4 regions of the Sagittula sp. P11 genome follow, and region 1 is predicted to be linked to each of the others. Evidence: riboswitches for the same ligand, from Rfam matches in the RefSeq annotation. Region 1 holds a riboswitch; each other region holds the start of a gene.
What was found. A riboswitch is a leader RNA that binds a small molecule or an ion and turns the genes downstream of it on or off. The one in region 1 is predicted to bind cobalamin.
Positions count from the first base shown of each region.

Region 2: it holds a riboswitch for cobalamin, as region 1 does, so the genes downstream of both, CDO87_RS15420 (DUF1636 domain-containing protein) here and CDO87_RS20755 (DUF4198 domain-containing protein) in region 1, are expected to answer to the same signal.
Region 3: it holds a riboswitch for cobalamin, as region 1 does, so the genes downstream of both, bluB (5,6-dimethylbenzimidazole synthase) here and CDO87_RS20755 (DUF4198 domain-containing protein) in region 1, are expected to answer to the same signal.
Region 4: it holds a riboswitch for cobalamin, as region 1 does, so the genes downstream of both, CDO87_RS23470 (ABC transporter substrate-binding protein) here and CDO87_RS20755 (DUF4198 domain-containing protein) in region 1, are expected to answer to the same signal.

Region 1 covers NZ_CP021913.1:4,307,847-4,312,244, reverse strand. Annotated here, with positions in the region: gene CDO87_RS20765 (metallophosphoesterase) at 1-31, shown strand, start outside; gene CDO87_RS20760 (AAA family ATPase) at 28-2,637, shown strand; cobalamin riboswitch at 2,738-2,943, shown strand; gene CDO87_RS20755 (DUF4198 domain-containing protein) at 3,085-3,870, shown strand; gene cbiM (cobalt transporter CbiM) at 3,875-4,398, shown strand, end outside.
Region 2 covers NZ_CP021913.1:3,177,239-3,181,636, forward strand. Annotated here, with positions in the region: gene CDO87_RS15405 (cobyric acid synthase) at 1-320, opposite strand, end outside; gene CDO87_RS15410 (YrhK family protein) at 317-583, opposite strand; gene cobO (cob(I)yrinic acid a,c-diamide adenosyltransferase) at 1,309-1,920, opposite strand; cobalamin riboswitch at 1,956-2,173, shown strand; gene CDO87_RS15420 (DUF1636 domain-containing protein) at 2,277-2,663, shown strand; gene cobW (cobalamin biosynthesis protein CobW) at 2,664-3,719, shown strand; gene cobN (cobaltochelatase subunit CobN) at 3,766-4,398, shown strand, end outside.
Region 3 covers NZ_CP021913.1:855,847-860,244, forward strand. Annotated here, with positions in the region: gene CDO87_RS04160 (GMC family oxidoreductase) at 1-215, opposite strand, end outside; gene CDO87_RS04165 (Lrp/AsnC family transcriptional regulator) at 355-813, opposite strand; gene ald (alanine dehydrogenase) at 962-2,080, shown strand; gene bluB (5,6-dimethylbenzimidazole synthase) at 2,254-2,937, opposite strand; cobalamin riboswitch at 2,980-3,171, opposite strand; gene mscL (large conductance mechanosensitive channel protein MscL) at 3,211-3,642, opposite strand; gene CDO87_RS04185 (glutathione S-transferase family protein) at 3,796-4,398, shown strand, end outside.
Region 4 covers NZ_CP021914.1:310,737-315,134, reverse strand. Annotated here, with positions in the region: gene CDO87_RS23480 (ABC transporter ATP-binding protein) at 1-681, opposite strand, end outside; gene CDO87_RS23475 (FecCD family ABC transporter permease) at 678-1,730, opposite strand; gene CDO87_RS23470 (ABC transporter substrate-binding protein) at 1,733-2,743, opposite strand; cobalamin riboswitch at 2,845-3,035, opposite strand; partial or broken gene CDO87_RS27340 (transposase) at 3,394-3,759, shown strand; gene CDO87_RS23460 (CaiB/BaiF CoA-transferase family protein) at 4,059-4,398, shown strand, end outside.

The DNA of each region.
Region 1 (4,398 bases):
TTACGCCTATGTGCGGGAGGAGGCTGAATGAAACTGCGCAGCATCACCCTCAACAACGTCCGCCGCTTCACGGAACCGGCGCGGGTCGACGGGCTGGGCGACGGGCTGAACGTGCTCTGCGAGCCCAACGAACACGGCAAATCCACCCTCTTCGATGCCATCCAGGCGCTGTTCTTCAAGCCGCACGGGTCGCGTGACAAGGAGGTTTCGTCGCTCAGGCCGCACGCGGGCGGCGCCCCGGAGGTCACGGTCGAGTTGGAGACCGCCGACGGCCGCTTCACCCTTTCCAAGCGCTGGTTCCAGAAGCCCGCGGCGACGGTCCATCAGGGCAGCCGGCTGATCGCGCAGGCCGACGCGGCAGAGGCATGGATCGCCGATCTACTGGGCGGCGACGCGGGCGGGCCGTCCGGGCTGATCTGGGTGCGGCAAGGCGTCACCGATCTGACAGCCGGCACAACGAAGGAACGGCAGGCCGCGCTCGAAGCCCGCCGCGACCTGATGACCTCGGTCGGGGACGAGGTCGAGGCGATGACCGGCGGGCGGCGGATGGACAGGGCACTGGCGCGCTGTCGTGACGAACTCTCCGCCCTCGCCACCGGCACCGGCAAGCCGAAGACCGGCGGCGCGTGGAAGGCCGCCATCGACACGGTGGAGGCTCTGACCGAGCAGGAGGCAGCGCTTTCGGCGACCGCCCGCGATCTTCACGACGCGCTGGCCGAGCGCAAGCGCGCCCGGCGCGACCTTGCCGAATGGGACGCCCCCGACGCCGTGGCCGAGCGCAGCGAAAAGCTGGAGACCGCACGCGCCGCCCATGCCGCCGCCATGCGCCATGCCGAGGAACTTGATGCCGCCGCCCGCAGGGTCGACATGGCCCGCCTGACGGGGGAGGCGGCCCGGGGCAAACTCGCCTCCCTCCGCGCCGCGCAGACCGAACGGGCCGAGGCCGCGCGCCAGGTCGAGGCCACCGGCACCGAAAAACTGGCGGCCGCCGCCACGCGGGACAAGGCGCAGGCGACGCGCGATGCCGCGCAAAAGACGTTCGACGCCGCAGAGGCTGCCCTGTCGAAAGCAGAGGCCACCCGCAACGCCGCGCAACGGGCACAGGCCGCGCGCGACGGCGCCGAACGCCGCAACGAACTGGAAAACCGCATCGCGCAGGCGGAGGAGATGCGCCGCCGGATGGAGACGGCGGCTGGCGCCGCCCGCAACGGACCCGACGCCACGGCGCTGCGCCGGATCGAGACGCTGGCCAACGCCCATGCCGCCGCCATCGCCGCCCGCGACGCCACGGCCACGCAGATCATCGCCCATTACACGGCAGGGTCCGAGGGAGCGATCCGTTTCGGCGACGCTGCTCTGCCCGGCGGACAGACGGTCCCCCTCGCCCGGACCGCCCGCCTCGACATCGCCGGTGTCGGTCACTTGGAGATCCGACCGGGCGACACCGGGCACGACGCGGGGACCGTAGACGCCGCGGCCAAGGCCCTGCGCACAGCACTCGCAACCGCCGGTGCCGAGACGCTAGAGGACGCGCGAGATGCCGCCGCCGCCCGGAACGAAGCGGAACGGCAGCACGCCGAGGCAAAGGCCGTGCTGCAGAGCCTCGCGCCGGAGGGCATCGAACAGCTCTGCGCCGCGCTCGCCCGGATCCCCATCCCTGTGGAGGGCGAAGACCTGCCCGATCTGGCGCAGGCGGAGGCAGACCTCGCCGCCGCGAGAGAGGCAAGGGACATCGCCCGCAGCGCGCTCGACACCGCAACGGAGCGGTTGGCGGACGCCCGGGCGGAGGTGCTGCGCGCCGACACCGCCCTGACCTCGTTGCAGGACCGCCTGACGCGGGCCGAAGACGCCGTTGCGCGGACCGGTGGCGCCACGGAAGAAGAACTGGCCTCCGAACTGGCGGTGCTGGAGGCGGCACTGGCCCAAGAGCAGGCCGCACATGCCGCCAAGGCCAAGGATGCGCCCGATCCCGCCAATGCGCGCGCCGCACTCACGCGCGCGGAATCCGTGGAAACCCGCGCGCGCGATGAAACCGCCCGACTGAAGCTGCTCCTCGCCCGGCTCGAAGAGCGCATCGGCCGGTCCGCCGGGGACGCGGTCGAGGAGAGGCTGGCCGAGACGACCGAAAAGCTGACGTCGGCACGCGAAGCGCTGGCCCGGATCGAACACGAGGTGGCGGTGCTGCGGCGGCTCGAACAGGCGCTGGAAACAGCCCGGAACGAGGCCCGGGACCGCTATTTCGCCCCCATCGCCCACGAGCTGAAACCGCTCCTCCACCTGCTGTGGCCGGACGCGGAACTGACCTGGGGCGAGGAATCCCTGCTGCCGGACGCGCTGCTCCGCGATGGCCAGAGCGAGCCGGTCGACATCCTCTCCGGCGGCACGCAGGAACAGGTGGCCCTTCTGGTCCGGCTGGCCTTTGCGCGCATGTTGTCCCACGCCGGGCGCACCGCGCCGGTGATCCTCGACGACGCGCTGGTCTTCACCGACGACGACCGGATCGAACGGATGTTCGACGCGCTGCATCGCCAGGCGGGCGACCTCCAGATCATCGTGCTGACCTGCCGCCAGCGCGCCTTCCGCGACCTGGGCGGTCATGCGCTGAGCTTTGCAGCCGTGGCGCCGGAAGACGCCTGACGCCCACCCGCCCATCGCGTTTCACGGGGGACCGCGCCTGTCTCAGGCCGGTCCCCGACCCCTCAAAAAATAGCAATTGACCGGGCGCGCGCTTTTCTGGCAAGGAAATCGCACGTCCGGTTCCGGGGTTTTCACGCCCCGGAGGAAAGAGGGAATGCAGTGCGGCACGCCAGTGCCTACCCTGCAGCTGCCCCCGCAACTGTAAGCGGCAAGCAGGGCTGATATGCCACTGGAGAAATCCGGGAAGGCCAGTCCAGATGCGATGACCCGCGAGCCAGGAGACCTGCCGGACTGGCGCCCATGGAAGAGGCGCTTTCCACCGGACGCCGGGGTGCGCGTCTGGCCTTGTGCGGCGGCGGGTCATTCCGCCGCGCGGATGGGGTCGAGCGTTCCCAGCGTCCAGAAACGACGCGCGCCGGGTGTGGCGCAGTGGACAGGGACGACTTCATGAAACGCACGTTGAGTGCCCTTGCGGCGTGCATCGCGCTTCCGGCGATGACACAGGCGCATTTCCTTCTCGAATATACATCGGACACCATCATCGACCGCCCCGGCGACGTGCCGGTCAAGCTGATCTTCTGGCACCCCTTCTCCAACGGCTACGTGATGGAGATGGAGACGCCCAAGGAATTCTTCATGGTGCATCACGGCAAGCGCACCGATCTTCTGGACAGGCTCGAACCGACCGCTTTCACCGGGTCCGAGAACGAGGCGCCGGCCTTTCTGGGAAGCGTCCCGGTCAAGCGGTCGGGCGACTACGTGCTCGTGACCGTCCCGCAGCCCTATTTCGAGGAATCCGAAGACAAGTACATCCAGCAGTACACCAAGGCCTTCCTCAACCGCAGCGAACTGCCCACCGACTGGATGAATCCGGTCGGTCTCCCGGCCGAGATCCTGCCGCTGAACAAGCCCTACAACGTGCTGGCCGGCTCCACCTTCACCGGACGGGTCATGTCCGAAGGCCAGCCCGTCGCCGGTGCCGAGATCGAGGTCGAGTTCATGGCGGCCGAGCCTGACATGAACCAAGCGCGCGCCACCGATCCGGTGGTCAGCCCGCCGCCCGGCGGCGCCGTCGTCGTGTTGTCCGACGACAACGGGTACTTCACCTTCGGCATCCCGAGGGCCGGACACTGGGGCTTTGCCGCACTCGGCGTGGGCCCGGTGACCGAGCACGAGGGCAAGGAACTCAGCCAGGACGCCGTGATCTGGATCCGCGCCTGGGAACTGGAGTGACGCCATGCACATCGTGGACGGAGCCCTTTCCAACCCGGTCGTGATCGGCGGGGCCGTGCTGGCGGCGGGCGGCATCGCCTACGGCCTGCGGTCGCTGACCATGGAACGCATCCCCGCCGCCGGTGTCCTGTCGGCCAGTTTCTTCGTGGCATCGCTGGTGCATGTGCCCATCGGCCCGTCCTCGGTTCATCTCATCATGAACGGTCTTGCCGGGCTCGTGCTCGGCTGGGCCGCCTTTCCGGCGCTCTTCGTGGGGCTGCTGCTTCAGGCGGTGTTCTTCGGGTTCGGGGGGCTCACCGTGCTCGGGGTCAACACGCTGAACATCGCGCTGCCGGCGGTGCTGGCGGGCATCCTTTTCGGGCGGCTCATCTCGTGCGGGACGCCTGTGACGGGCGCCATCTGGGGCGCGGTCGGCGGCACCTTCTGCATCGCCGCAACAACCGGTTTCGTGGGCTTTTCCCTCGCGCTGTCGGGCGACGCCTTCATCCCGGCGGCCAAGCTGGTGTTCGTCGCCCATATCCCGGTGAT
Region 2 (4,398 bases), 1.1 Mb from region 1:
AGCGCGGCGTATTCGCGCGCCCGGACCGTGGCCAGCCGCTTGCCCTGCACCACGACCTGCGATCCCACGTCGGTTTCCGGCTTCAGGAGGACCGGGTTCATGTCGGTGTGCGGCTCCAGCCCGCAGGCCCGCGCCTGCAGCGCCTGCGCGCGCCCGATCTCGCCGCCGTCGACGGTGACGGCGGCGTTGTTCGACATGTTCTGCGGCTTGAACGGCGCGACCGACAGGCCCCGGCGCAGCGCCGCGCGGCAGAGCCCCGCCACCAGCACCGACTTGCCCACGTTGGACCCGGCGCCCTGAAGCATCAGCGCGCGTGTCATTCCGGATCACGATCGCCGGGCAGCGGCAGCTGTGCGAGGTGGTACTCCCGCGCAAACCGCGACGCGGGCCGCGCGACGAAAAGGACGGAACCCACGGTGAAAAGCCAGGTCGCCGGGTACTGCGTGTCCTCCCAGAAGAACAGCACGGACCCCACGAGGAAGGCCATCCCCGCGCAAAGGTCGATGGTGGTATAGAGCTTCTCGTAGAAGCCATAGACCTCCTCGTGCCGGGAGGTGGCGTCCTGCATCCGTTTCCTGAACATCGGGCGGCGGTCCCTTCATGGCCTGGGCGTACTGACCTCCACCGTTACCAGCCTGCGAAGCAGGGTCAACGCACCGCCCGCCATCGCCCGTCGCCACGCACTCGAAGACAGCCTGAGAACAAAACCGCCCGGCGGTCCGAACAGCGCCCCCGAAACACCTCTGACGACGCTGCCACATCGGCCGTGGATGCAAAGAAACCAAAACGGAAAGCGTCCGGAAAAAGCCCCGACCCGCGGCTAAGGTGTGCCTTTGCACCTTCCAGGGAAACGCGACGCCAGCGGTCGCGGAGGGCCAGGAGACCTTAGGCAGCTTCGTCGCTTGACCCTCCCGCGAGGCCACCACCGACAAATCCGCGCAACAAGAAAATTCGCCCTCGCCTTTAACGCGAGACCGCGACCCATCCCGCCCCGCGCCTCTGGCAAATGCCGCGCCCTTGCCAGCCATATGACGCATGCGGCCTCGTCAGGACGCCTCCGGCGGAGGTATTTTCGCCAAGATGAAGGAGAGGGTCGGGCACCGCGCCTCGGGCCTTCCGGGAAGGGGGAGACGCGGTGCCTTCACCTTGGGCGGTCATCGGGACCTCTCCCTGTACCGCCCGGCGAGCCTCCGCGATTCCGGTTAAGAAAGCCTTTCCTTCATCTTGGCGAAAATACCTTGGGGGTCTGGGGGGAACCCCCAGCGGGTCGGGGCGCCGCAGGCGCGCCGAAACCCGGATCCCGCAGGCTCAGAACTCGACACCCTTCTGCGCCTTCACCCCCTCGCGGAACGGGTGCTTGACCAGCGTCATGTCGGTGACGAGGTCCGCCGCCTCGATCAGTTCGGGCTTGGCGTTGCGCCCGGTCAGGCAGACGTGGGTCATCGGCGGCTTCTGCTCCAGCAGGAACCCCACCACCTCGTCGATGTCGAGGTAGTCGTAGCGCAGCGCGATGTTGATCTCGTCGAGCAGCACGAACTGCACCTCCGGGTCGAGAATCTGCGCCTTGGCGATCTCCCAGCCGTTCTGCGCCGCCGCGATGTCGCGCTCGCGGTCCTGCGTCTCCCAGGTGAAACCCTCGCCCGACACGAAGAACCGGCATTCCGCCGCGAAGCGTTCGCGCAGGAACGTGCCTTCGCCCGTGGGCCAGGCGCCCTTGATGAACTGCACCACCGCGCAGGGCATGCCGTGGGCGATGCAGCGCATGATCATCCCGAATCCGGAGGACGACTTGCCCTTGCCGGTGCCGGTGTGAACGATGATCAGGCCCTTCTCCTCCGTCTTGGTCGCCATCATCCGGTCGCGGGCCGCCTTGATCTTCTTCATCTTTTCGGTGTGGCGGGCGTTCTCGTCTTCGCTCATGGCGCGGGCTCTCCTTGACATTGCCGGGCGTCCGGCGCATCAGCCGGGGTGCTGGTGCCTGTGTCTAGCAGGTGAAAAGGGAATGCGCAGCCCCGCGTCGGGGTCAGGCGCAGCCGCCCCCGCGACCGTGACCGGAAAGGGCCCGAAGCCACTGGCGAGATCGCCGGGAAGGCCGGGTGCCGTTGGGCAGACAGGGACCCCCTGCCGCCCAGTTCCGCAAGCCGGGAGACCTGCCAGTGGCCGCGCCGTGGAAGGGGCGGAGGAACGAAACCGGACGGGGTGATCCGGGGTCGGGAGAGGGCCTGTCATGGCCCGTGCCCCGCTCAAGGTCCCCCCATGAGACGCGCGAGGTCGCCATGTCATCGGAAGCCGAACTTCTGGTCTGCGTGAAGTGCCGCCGGGGGCAGGAGATCCCCGCCGACGACCGCCGGCCCGGCCAGGCGCTCTACGACGCGCTGGCCGCCCGGCCCTTGCCCGCGGGCCTGCGCCTGACCCCCGTCGAATGCCTGCAGAACTGCGACGCGGGCTGCACCGTCGCCCTGCGCGGCGGCGACCGCTGGACCTATGTGTTCGGGAATGTCGACGAGGTGTCGCATCCGGACATGCTGCTCGACGGCGCGGCGCGCTATCACGCGACCGGCGACGGGCTGATCCCGTGGCGCGAGCGGCCCGAACACTTCAAGCGCAACTGCGTGGCGCGCATCCCGCCCCTGACCCCGAACACCCCACTGGAGGCCGACTGAATGACCGATCTAGCCAAACTCCCCGTCACCGTGATCACCGGCTTCCTCGGCTCCGGCAAGACCACGCTGGTGCGTCACCTGATGCAGAACCCCGGCGGCCGTCGCCTGGCCGTGGTGGTCAACGAATTCGGCGACGTGGGCGTCGACGGAGAGATCCTGAAGTCGTGCGCCATCCCCGACTGCCCTGCCGAGAACATCATGGAACTGGCCAACGGCTGCATCTGCTGCACCGTGGCCGATGACTTCATCCCGACCATCGAGGCGCTGATGGCGCTCGATCCGCGCCCCGACCACATCCTGATCGAGACCTCGGGCCTCGCCCTGCCGAAGCCGCTGCTGAAGGCCTTCGACTGGCCGGACATCCGTTCGAAGATCACCGTCGACGGCGTGATCGCCCTGGCCGACGCAGAGGCGGTGGCGGCAGGCCGCTTCGCCCCCGACGTGGCGCGCGTCGACGCGCAGCGTCTGGCCGACGACAGCATCGACCACGAAACGCCGCTGAGCGAGGTCTTCGAGGATCAGATCTCCTGCGCCGACATCATCCTCCTGACCAAGCCCGACCTCGCCGGTCCCGAAGGCGTGGCGAAGGCCAAGGCGATCATCGCCGCCGAGGCGCCGCGCCCGCTGCCGGTGGTCGAGGTCGCCGAGGGCGTGGTGGACCCGCGCGTGATCCTCGGGCTCGAGGCCGCGGCCGAGGACGACATGGACGCACGCCCCTCGCATCACGACGATCATGACGACCACGAACACGACGACTTCGAATCGATCGTGGTGGAACTGCCGGAACAGGACACCCCGGCGCAGCTCGTCGTCGCCATCGAACGGCTCGCGAAGGAACAGAACATCCTGCGGGTGAAGGGCTACGCCGCCGTGAAGGGCAAGCCCATGCGGCTTCTGGTGCAGGCGGTGGGGGCGCGCGTGCGTCACCAGTACGACCGCCCGTGGAAGCCGGACGAGGCGCGCGTCAGCCGTGTCGTGGTCATCGCGGAACACGACGACATCCGTCCCGACGCCATCCGGTCGGTCCTCGGCGCCACGCCGGTCGCCGCAGAGTGACATGAAGTAGGGCGGGGCTCTGCGCCGCCTTCCCCGGGAACCGCCGATGCACGTCATCTTCCGCGAAAGCCACGGCCTCGACGAGAGCGAGACGCCGCAGGACCTGGGCCAGAGCCCGGCGGACCTCGTCGTCCTGTCGTTCTCCGACAGCGACCTCGGCGCCTTCGCCGAAGGCTGGCGGCGCGGCGGCGGACCGGAGGGGCGGATGCCCACGCTCCGCCTCGCCAACCTTGCAGCCCTCAGGCATCCGCTGTCGGTCGACACCTATGTCGAGCAGACGCTGGAGGGCGCGAAGGGCATCCTGATCCGGCTGATCGGCGGCGTGCCCTACTGGTCCTACGGCTTGCAGCAGGTCTTGGCGCTGGCGCAGCAGAAGGGCATCGCGCTGGCCGTGTTGCCCGCCGACGGGCGCGAGGACAGGCGGCTCGACGAGATGTCGACGCTGCCGGTGTCCACGCTGCGGCGGCTGGCGCATCTCTGCGACGCGGGGGGCACCGTGGCGGCGCAGGCCGCGCTGGCGCAACTGGCGCTGGCGGCGGGCCTCTATGCCGGGCCGGTGCGCGGCGCCAAGGGGCTGCCGCCGCTGGGCGCCTGGACGCCCGAACACGGCGTGACCTGCCCGGTGCTGACGCGGGAGCCGGACAAGACGCCGCTGGCGGTGGTCTTCTACCGCTCCTAC
Region 3 (4,398 bases), 1.2 Mb from region 1:
CCGAGGCCCGGCTCGGCCTCCGTGCGGAAACACCAGTCGGTGCGCGGGTTGCCGATACAATAGAGGTAGCCCATCGGGATATGAACCCAGTGGTAGTTGTCGCGGCCCCCGGCCTCCAGCAGCAGCACCCGCCGCCCCGCGTCCGACAGCCGCCGCGCCAGCACGCAGCCCGCACTGCCCGCGCCCACCACGATGTGATCCCAATCGCCCTGCATTTCTGCCCCCCTCTCTGCTCCGCCGCCACCTTGGCCCAGCGCGGGGGGCACCGCAATGTCACAGGGGCGCGTGCGTCACGGTCCCCGGGGCACGGGCAGGTCCGGCGACCTTGCGTCCGGGCGGGACAGGCGCCCCGCCTCAGACCGGCAGCGCCGTGGTCTTGAACACCGTCTTCAGCGCAAAGGACGACTGCATCTGCGCCACGCCCGGCAGGCGCGTCAGGTACTGGCGGTGGATGCGGGCGTAATCCTCCGTGTCCTCGGCCACGACCTTCAGGATGTAATCCGCCGTGCCCGCCATCAGGTGGCACTCCAGCACGGCCGGCACCCGGGACACGGCGGTCTCGAAGGCCTCCAGCACCTCGTCGGCCTGCGCCTGCAGGGTGATCTCCACGAAGACGGTGGTCGGCAGCGCCAGCTTGCGCGCATCCAGAAGCGCCACGTAGTCGCGGATGTAGCCCTCCGCCTCCAGCCGCTGCACCCGCCGGTGACAGGCCGAGGGCGACAGGTTGACCTGTTCGCTGAGGTCCGCGTTCGACATGCGGCCCTTGCGCTGAAGCACCCTGAGGAGTCGCCGATCCGTCTCGTCCAGCGCCATATTCGAAGATTCCTCCCGCTTGCCCTGCAAACCGTCGAACAATCGTGCGCGGCGGTGCGCAAAGTTGCCCCAGTCTCGCACCCTTTTGCAAGGCTCCCATGGCATAATTGCGCACCCCAACAGGACCAAAGGCACAAAGGATCACGACATGAAGATCGGATGCCCCACAGAAATCAAACCACAGGAATTCCGCGTCGGCCTGACGCCCAACGCCGCACAGGAAGCGGTGGCGCACGGCCATTCGGTGATCGTCCAGAAAGGCGCGGGCCTCGGCGCCGGTTTCACCGATGAGGATTACACCGCCGCCGGCGCTGCGCTGGCCGACACCGCGGCCGAGGTCTTTGCCACCGCCGACATGATCGTCAAGGTGAAGGAGCCGCAGGCCCCCGAACGCGCCATGCTGCGCGAGGGCCAGGTGCTGTTCACTTACCTCCACCTCGCCCCCGATCCGGAGCAGACCCGCGACCTGATCGCCTCCGGCGCGACCTGCATCGCCTATGAGACCGTGACCGACGCGCGGGGCGGCCTGCCCTTGCTGGCGCCCATGTCCGAGGTCGCGGGCCGTCTGGCGCCGCAGGTCGGCGCATGGTCGCTGCAGAAGGCCAACGGCGGCCGCGGCGTGTTGATGGGCGGCGTCCCGGGCGTCGGCCCCGCCAGGGTGGCGGTGATCGGCGGCGGCGTCGTCGGCACCCACGCGGCGCGGGTTGCCGCAGGCATGGGCGCGGAGGTCACCGTGCTCGACCGGTCGCTGTCGCGGATGCGCTACCTCGACGACGTCTTCGGCGCGGTCTTCCGGACGCGCTACGCCTCTGCCGGGAACACCGCCGAGCTGGTGGCCGAGGCCGACATGGTCATCGGCGCCGTGCTGATCCCCGGTGCCGCCGCGCCGAAACTGGTCAGCCGTGCGCAGCTTTCGACAATGAAACCCGGCGCGGTGATCGTCGACGTGGCCATCGACCAGGGCGGCTGCTTCGAGACCTCGAAGGCCACCACCCACCAGGACCCGATCTACGAGGTGGACGGCATCGTGCACTACTGCGTGGCGAACATGCCGGGCGCCGTGGCGCGCACCTCGACGCTGGCGCTCGGCAACGCGACGCTGCCCTTCATGCTGGCGCTGGCAGACAAGGGCTGGCGCAAGGCCTGTGCCGACGACCCGCACCTGGCCGCCGGCCTGAACGTGCACGCCGGCCGGATCACCAACGCGCCGGTGGGCGAGGCCCTGGGCCTGGATGCGATCACGCCCGCGGCGGCGCTGGCGGCCTGAGCGGTTTCGCCGTGCTGCGCACGGCGACCCGTCGGGGAGGCTCTGCCTCCCCGAACCCCTCCGGAGTATTTCGGAAGCAAAGAAGCAAGGGCACCGGTCGTTTGCAAAGCGTGATTGGCCCGGTGTGCAGGGCCCGCGGTGGCGGGTTTTGGCGGCCGTGGCGGCGCAGGGCCTTACCAGCCCTCCTCGCGGATATGCGCGTCGAGCGTCCGCGCCCGCGCCCAGCCGCGCGCCTCCAGTTCCGGGCCGTCGAACAGCTCCTTCACGTGGCCCATGCAGAGGTATGCCACCACACGGACGTGCGCGGGCAGGCCGAGGATCGGGCGCAGGTCGGCCTCGTCGAAGATGCTGACCCAGCCTATGCCGATGCCTTCGGCCCGCGCCGCCAGCCACAGGTTCTGCACGGCGCAGACCGTCGAATAGAGATCCGTCTCCGGCTGATGGGTGCGTCCCAGCACCACCGGCCCGCCGCGGGTGCGGTCGCAGGTGACGCAGATGTTCAGGGGCGCCTTCTCGATGCCTTCCAGCTTCAGCGCGGCATAGGCCGACCGCTTCTCCGGCGGGAACATCGCCTGCGCGGCCTCGTTGGCGCGGGTGAACGCGGCCCGCACCTGCGCGCGGCGCGCCGGATCGCGCAGCAGGATGAAGTCCCAGGGCTGCGACAGCCCGACCGAGGGCGCGGCATGGGCCGCGCCCAAGATGCGCCGCAGCACATCCTCGTCCACCGGGTCGGGCAGGAACTCGTTCCGCACGTCCCGCCTGTGGGCGATCACGTCGTAGAGCGCCTGCCGCTCCTCATCCGAAAACACGCGCGCCGCAACCGGCGCAGGGGATCGGCTTTCCACCGCTCCTGTCATGGGGACACCTCCCGAAGGCCTGCGCGCCCCCGCTCTCCAGGCGGGGCCGCCATGCCGTCAGGCCGGTCTTCTGGCTTCGGATCCTCCGGAAGGGACGCCTTCCCGAACGCCTGCGCGGCGCCCAGTGGCCTTGTGTCCTTCCCGTCCCCGTCACAGCGGCGGGCCCGCGCCGGTTCTTCCCCGGCTTCCCGATTCTCCCCCACGGGCGGGGGCACCTGACCCGGAGGGGATCGCAAATCCCGCCCCCTCGCGCAAGTGCCCCGGCCTTGGCCGTCAGCGCTTCAGCGCGTCGCGGATCTCCAGCAGCACGTCGAGCTCGGTGGGGCCGGAGGGCGTGGCCTCTGCCGGCTGGCCTTCCTCGCGTTCGCGGATGGCGGCGGCCTTGGCGCGGTTGACCATCTTCACAAGCATGAAGACCACGAAGGCGATGATGAAGAAGTTGATGACCGCCATGATGAACTTGCCGATGGCAAAGACCGGGGCGCCTGCCTCCGTTGCCGCGGTGAGCGAGGCGTATTCGTTGCCGTCGAGCGCGTAGAACCAGCCCGAAAAATCGATGCCGCCGGTGAACAGCGCGATGATCGGGTTGATGATATCGCCCACCAGCGACTGCACGATGGCCGTGAAGGCCGCGCCGATGATGATGCCCACGGCCATGTCCATGACATTGCCCTTGGCGATGAAGTCCTTGAATTCCTTAATCATTGTCCCATTCCGTCAGAGCGCCGGCATGCGTTTTCGCATGTCCTGCGGGGTGTTTTCTCACAAACCGGATTATGTCACGGCGGATCGGCTGGGAAAGCGGGAAATGCCGGGCTAGGGTCGCCCGGACGATCTTCATCAACCGGGACACGCTTCATGACCGCTCTTGCCGACCATCCGATCTCGCGCCGCTGGCCCGCGACGCACCCCGACCGCATCCAGCTTTATTCCTTCCCGACGCCCAACGGCGTGAAGGCCTCGATCATGCTGGAGGAAACCGGCCTGCCCTACGAGGTCCACAAGATCACCCTGGCGGACAAGGACGTGAAGAGCCCGGAGTTCCTCGCGCTCAACCCGAACAACAAGATCCCCGCGATCATCGACCCGAACGGCCCCGACGGCGCGCCGCTGGAGCTGTTCGAATCCGGTGCCATCCTGCTTTACCTCGCCGAAAAGGCCGGGATGCTCCTGGGCGACACCGCGACGGAGCGGCACAAGATCACCCAGTGGCTGATGTTCCAGATGGGCGGCGTCGGCCCGATGTTCGGGCAGCTTGGTTTCTTCTGGAAGTTCGCGGGGAAGGACGTGAAGGACCCCCTTCCGCGCACCCGTTACGTGAACGAGGCGCGGCGGCTTCTGGGTGTGGTCGAAGGGGCGCTGGAGGGCCGGGACTGGATCGCCGGACCGTATTCCGTGGCCGACATCGCGCTCTGCCCGTGGCTGAACGCGCTCGAGTTCTACGGCGCGCGCGACGTGGTG
Region 4 (4,398 bases), on a different replicon from region 1:
CAGCAGAGCCTCGTTGAGCACCTCGTGTGGACGGCCCATTGCCACCAGTCGGCCCCGGCTGAGCACCCCGACCCGGTCACAGGCCGCGGCCTGGTTGAGATCGTGGAGCGCTATGACCCGGGTGATTGGCAGGGCCTGGACAAGAGCCATGAGCGAGAGTTGATGGCGGATATCGAGATGGTTCGTGGGTTCGTCCAGCAGCAGCAGGTCCGGCGTCTGCGCCAGTGCGCGGGCGATATGAACGCGCTGACGCTCGCCCCCCGAAAGGGTGTGCCAGAGACGTTCGGCAAAGGCGGTCATTTCCACGTCTCTCAAAGCATCATCGACGGCAGCCTCATCTTCGCTCCCCCAGCCTCGCAGCGGCGAAAGATAGGGCGTGCGCCCCAGGTTCACCGCTTCCCGAACGGTCAGGCGGTCCGTCGTTTCGGCCTGCTGTTCGACGAAGGCGATGCGCCGGGCGCGCAAGCGGGCAGGCATCCGCCCGAGCTCCTCGTTTTCCGCCAGTACGCGGCCCGTTGTGGGACGCCGAAGTCCCGCGAGGCAACGCATGAGCGTGGATTTTCCAGAGCCGTTGGGGCCGATGAAACCGACGAGTTCCCCGGGCTCGACGCAAACCGAGATGTCCTCAAGCAGGGGCGTGCGGTGCACGCGGGTCGACATGCGCTGCACCTCTATCCTCATCGCCGCGCTCCCCGTATGAGGATCAGCGCAAAGGCCGGAGCGCCGACCAGCGCAGTCACGACGCCGATGGGCAGGACCTGCCCCGGAACGATGATGCGGCTGATGACATCTGCCGCGACAAGGAACACCGCGCCCGCCAGCGCTGAGGCGGGGACCAGCCTGTCGTGGCGCGTGCCGACGAGAAAGCGCATGGCATGCGGCACGACAAGGCCAACGAAGCCGATCGCGCCCACTTTGGAAACGAGTACCCCCACCATGATGGCGGTGACGGTGATGAGACTGCCGCGCAAGGCAGGCACGTTGATCCCGATGGACGCGGCCCCGTCCGCACCGAACGTGAAGGCGTCAAGCCCACGCCGGTGCCAAAGACATAGCGCGACACCCCCGAGGGAGACGGCCGTGCAGGCCCCGACGTCATCCCAGCGGATGCCCGACAGATTGCCCATGAGCCAAAACATGATGCCGCGGGCCTGCTCGGCATTGGCGGAGCGGGCGATGGTGAAGGCGGTCAGAGCGTTGAACATCTGCGAGCCGGCGATCCCGGCGAGGATGATTGCGGCCGCCGCCTGGGTCCCGCGCCCGCCACCCGCGCTCCCGTTCACCGCGTGGGCCAGGGCCACGACGCATCCGAAGGCGACAAGCGCTCCGGACAACGCACCGAGCGACATCGAGATCGCCCCGCCTCCGATGCCCGCGACCGACACGAGGACCGCCCCCGTCGAGGCGCCCGCCGACAAGCCCATGAGGTAGGGATCGGCCAGAGGATTGCGCAGCAGCGCCTGAAGAACGACGCCGGTCAGGGCGAGGCCAGCCCCGCAGCAGGCGGCCACGATGGCCCGCGGGAGGCGGTAACTCCAGATGATGCCCGCCTCGATCCCGTCCACGGGATAGCCCGCGCCCCACAGATGGTTGGCCAGCGTCCGGCACACCACGGCAAAGGGCAGACTGGTCTCGCCGATTGCCGTACCTGCAAGGATGGTGGCCCCGAGCAGAAGAGGCGCGAGCCAGAGCCCGTGCCGCACCGTGATGCGCGCGGGTGTGGCCGCCATGGTCATTCGAAGGACATCTTCGAAAGGGCTTCGGAGAGCGTTTCCAGCCCGTAGATCGACCGCATCGTCGCGCTCATGGCGTGTGCATCCATCTGCACGATCCGGTCCTCGCGCACGGCCGTCATCTGGCTTGCGACAGGATCGGTGCGCAGGAACTCCAGCTTCTTCTCGATGTCGTCGGCGGGAAAGCGACGGCGGTCCATGTAGGCGATGACAATCACGTCCGGGTCGGCCCGGGCGATTCTCTCCCATCCCACAGTCGGCCATTCCTCATCGGACTCGATGACATTCTCGATCCCGAGCTTGGACATCATGTAACCCGGCGCGCCGAGGCGTCCGGCGACATAGGGGTCCATTTCGACGTCGGCGGAGGAGAACCAGAACACGGCCGACAGGTCCTCGGGCAGGTCTAGCCCTTCCGCGCGGGCAATGGCGCGCTCTTCGGTCGCCTGAAGGTCCGAGACGAGGGTTGCGCCCGCGCTGCGCACGTCGAATATCTCCGCCAGCTCCCGAATGCCCTTGTAGATCGAGGCCGTCTCAAAGGCGCCGACGCGTGTGCCATCGCCGCCGGTGGAATTGTCCTTGGTGTCGCAATCGGCGGGCAGGATGTAGGTCGGGATGCCGATGTCGTGGAACATCTCCCGTGTGCCGACGTTGCCGCTCTCGCCCACGTGCCATTCGTATTGCACGGCGACCAGCCCGGGCTTCTTCGCGACCACGCTCTCGAAGCTGGGGTCGTTGTCGGCCAGCCGCTCGATCGCCTCGTTGACCTCCGCGAACTCCGGCAAGACAGGGTTGAACCAGACCGAGGTGCCCGAGACCTTCGGCGCGAGGCCGAGCGAATAGAGGATCTCTGTCGCGGACTGCCCTATCGTCACCACGGTGTCCGGTGCGGCGTCGAACGACACATCGAGCCCGCAGTTCGTCAGTGTCAGGGGGTAGTCCGTTTGCTGCGCGTTCAGCGCCGTGGCAGCGCTGGCCAACAGCGCAGCCGTCATCAAGGTCTGTCTCATCCGATCCGTCCCGTCAGATAGGACCATCAGGGGAAAGACGCGAAACGGAATGCGGCCCGGCGGCCACGTCATGTTTCCCGCCTCGGCACACCCCGTCCGGTCGTGGTTTCGTTCATGTCGGCAGGTCTCCTGACTGACGGGTCACAGCGTCTCTCGCCTTCCCGGGACGAACCCAGTGGCGCATCGAGAGGCACTCACCGCCTACAGTTGCGGGGGCAGTTCCGTTTGCCGGCCGAAGCCGGAACGGATTCCCTTTCAATTCCCGAAGGAAACCGACGCCGCAATCTCTGGCATAGTTCCCGATGCACAGCAAGTGCGCGGCGGCACGAACACAATCGCCGAAGCCGAGGTTGGCGAGTGCGTCGAAAAGGGAAAATGGGCTCGGAGCGGACCTGCGGCGGTGCGGCAAGGGCAGGCCAAAGGTCACCTCAGGTGCGCTGTCGCTGCAGGCCCATTCCGGCAGTTCACGCGATCCGCCATTGCCGCCATCGCTCTCGCCGCTGCTGCCATCTACCTCCTATGAGATGCCGTAACGGGGCCTGCGTCCGTGACCCGCCCGTTATCGTTGCAAGATCGAGGGCAAGCTGGCGCCATTCCCGTATCGGATCCACATGGAGGACTGCGGGATGAAGCTGTGAATTGGGCTGGATGTGTCGCTTGAGAAGACCGCAATTTGCGTGATCAGCGAGCATGGGAAGATCGTGAGGGAGGCGGAGGTGTCCAGCGAGCCCGAGGCGCTGTTGCTCTGGATCGGCGATCAGGACGGGGAAGCTGCGGCTATCGGGCTCGGAGCTGGCCCCCTGTCGCAATGGCTGCATCGCGGGTTGTCCGCGGCTGAACTCCCTGTCGTGCTGATGGAAACCCGGCAGGTGAAAGGCGCCTTGAAGGCCATGCCGATCAAGACGGACCGCCGGGATGCCGAAGGGATCGCACGCCTGCCGCACCTCGGCTGGTTCCGACCGGTTCACTGCAAATCAGTCTCCGCACAAGAGGTTCGCGCTGTGCTCACCGCTCGCAAGGCGGTGCAGCAAGGGTTCATCACGCTTGAAATGTCCCTGCGCGGGCTACTGCGGAACTTTGGCTTCAAGGTTGGCACTATATCCCGTGGCCTATTCGAACATCGTATACGCGAACTGGCGGCAGGTAATCCGATGCTGGTAGCGGCAACCGAACCCATGCTTCGCGCGCGGGCAGCGCTGCGACGAGAACTGGCAGGCCTTGAACGCCATGTCCGCCAACCTGCCCATGACGATCCGGTCTGTCTGCGCCTAATGTCGATGCCCGGGACTGGCGTGGTCGCGGCAAGAGATCCGTTGTGCTGGACGTCAAGGATGCAGATGACCTCGCAACGCTGCGCGCGCTGCAGGAGACCGCGGACGTCTTTGTCGAGAATTTCCGAGACGAGACCCTGGCGAAGATGGGGCTCGCGCCGGACCAGCTGCGGCAAAGCCATCCCGCGCTTGTCGTCGCCTCCTGCAAGGGCTTTCTGAAGGGTCGCTACGAACACCGCGCAGCCATGGACGAGGTGGTGCAGATGATGACCGGTATGGCGTACCTGACCGGGCCAAAGCGGCGTCCGTTGCGCATCGGGTCTTCTGCCAATGACATCATGGGCGGGCTGTTTGCAGCCTATGGCGTGCTGGGCGAGCTTATCC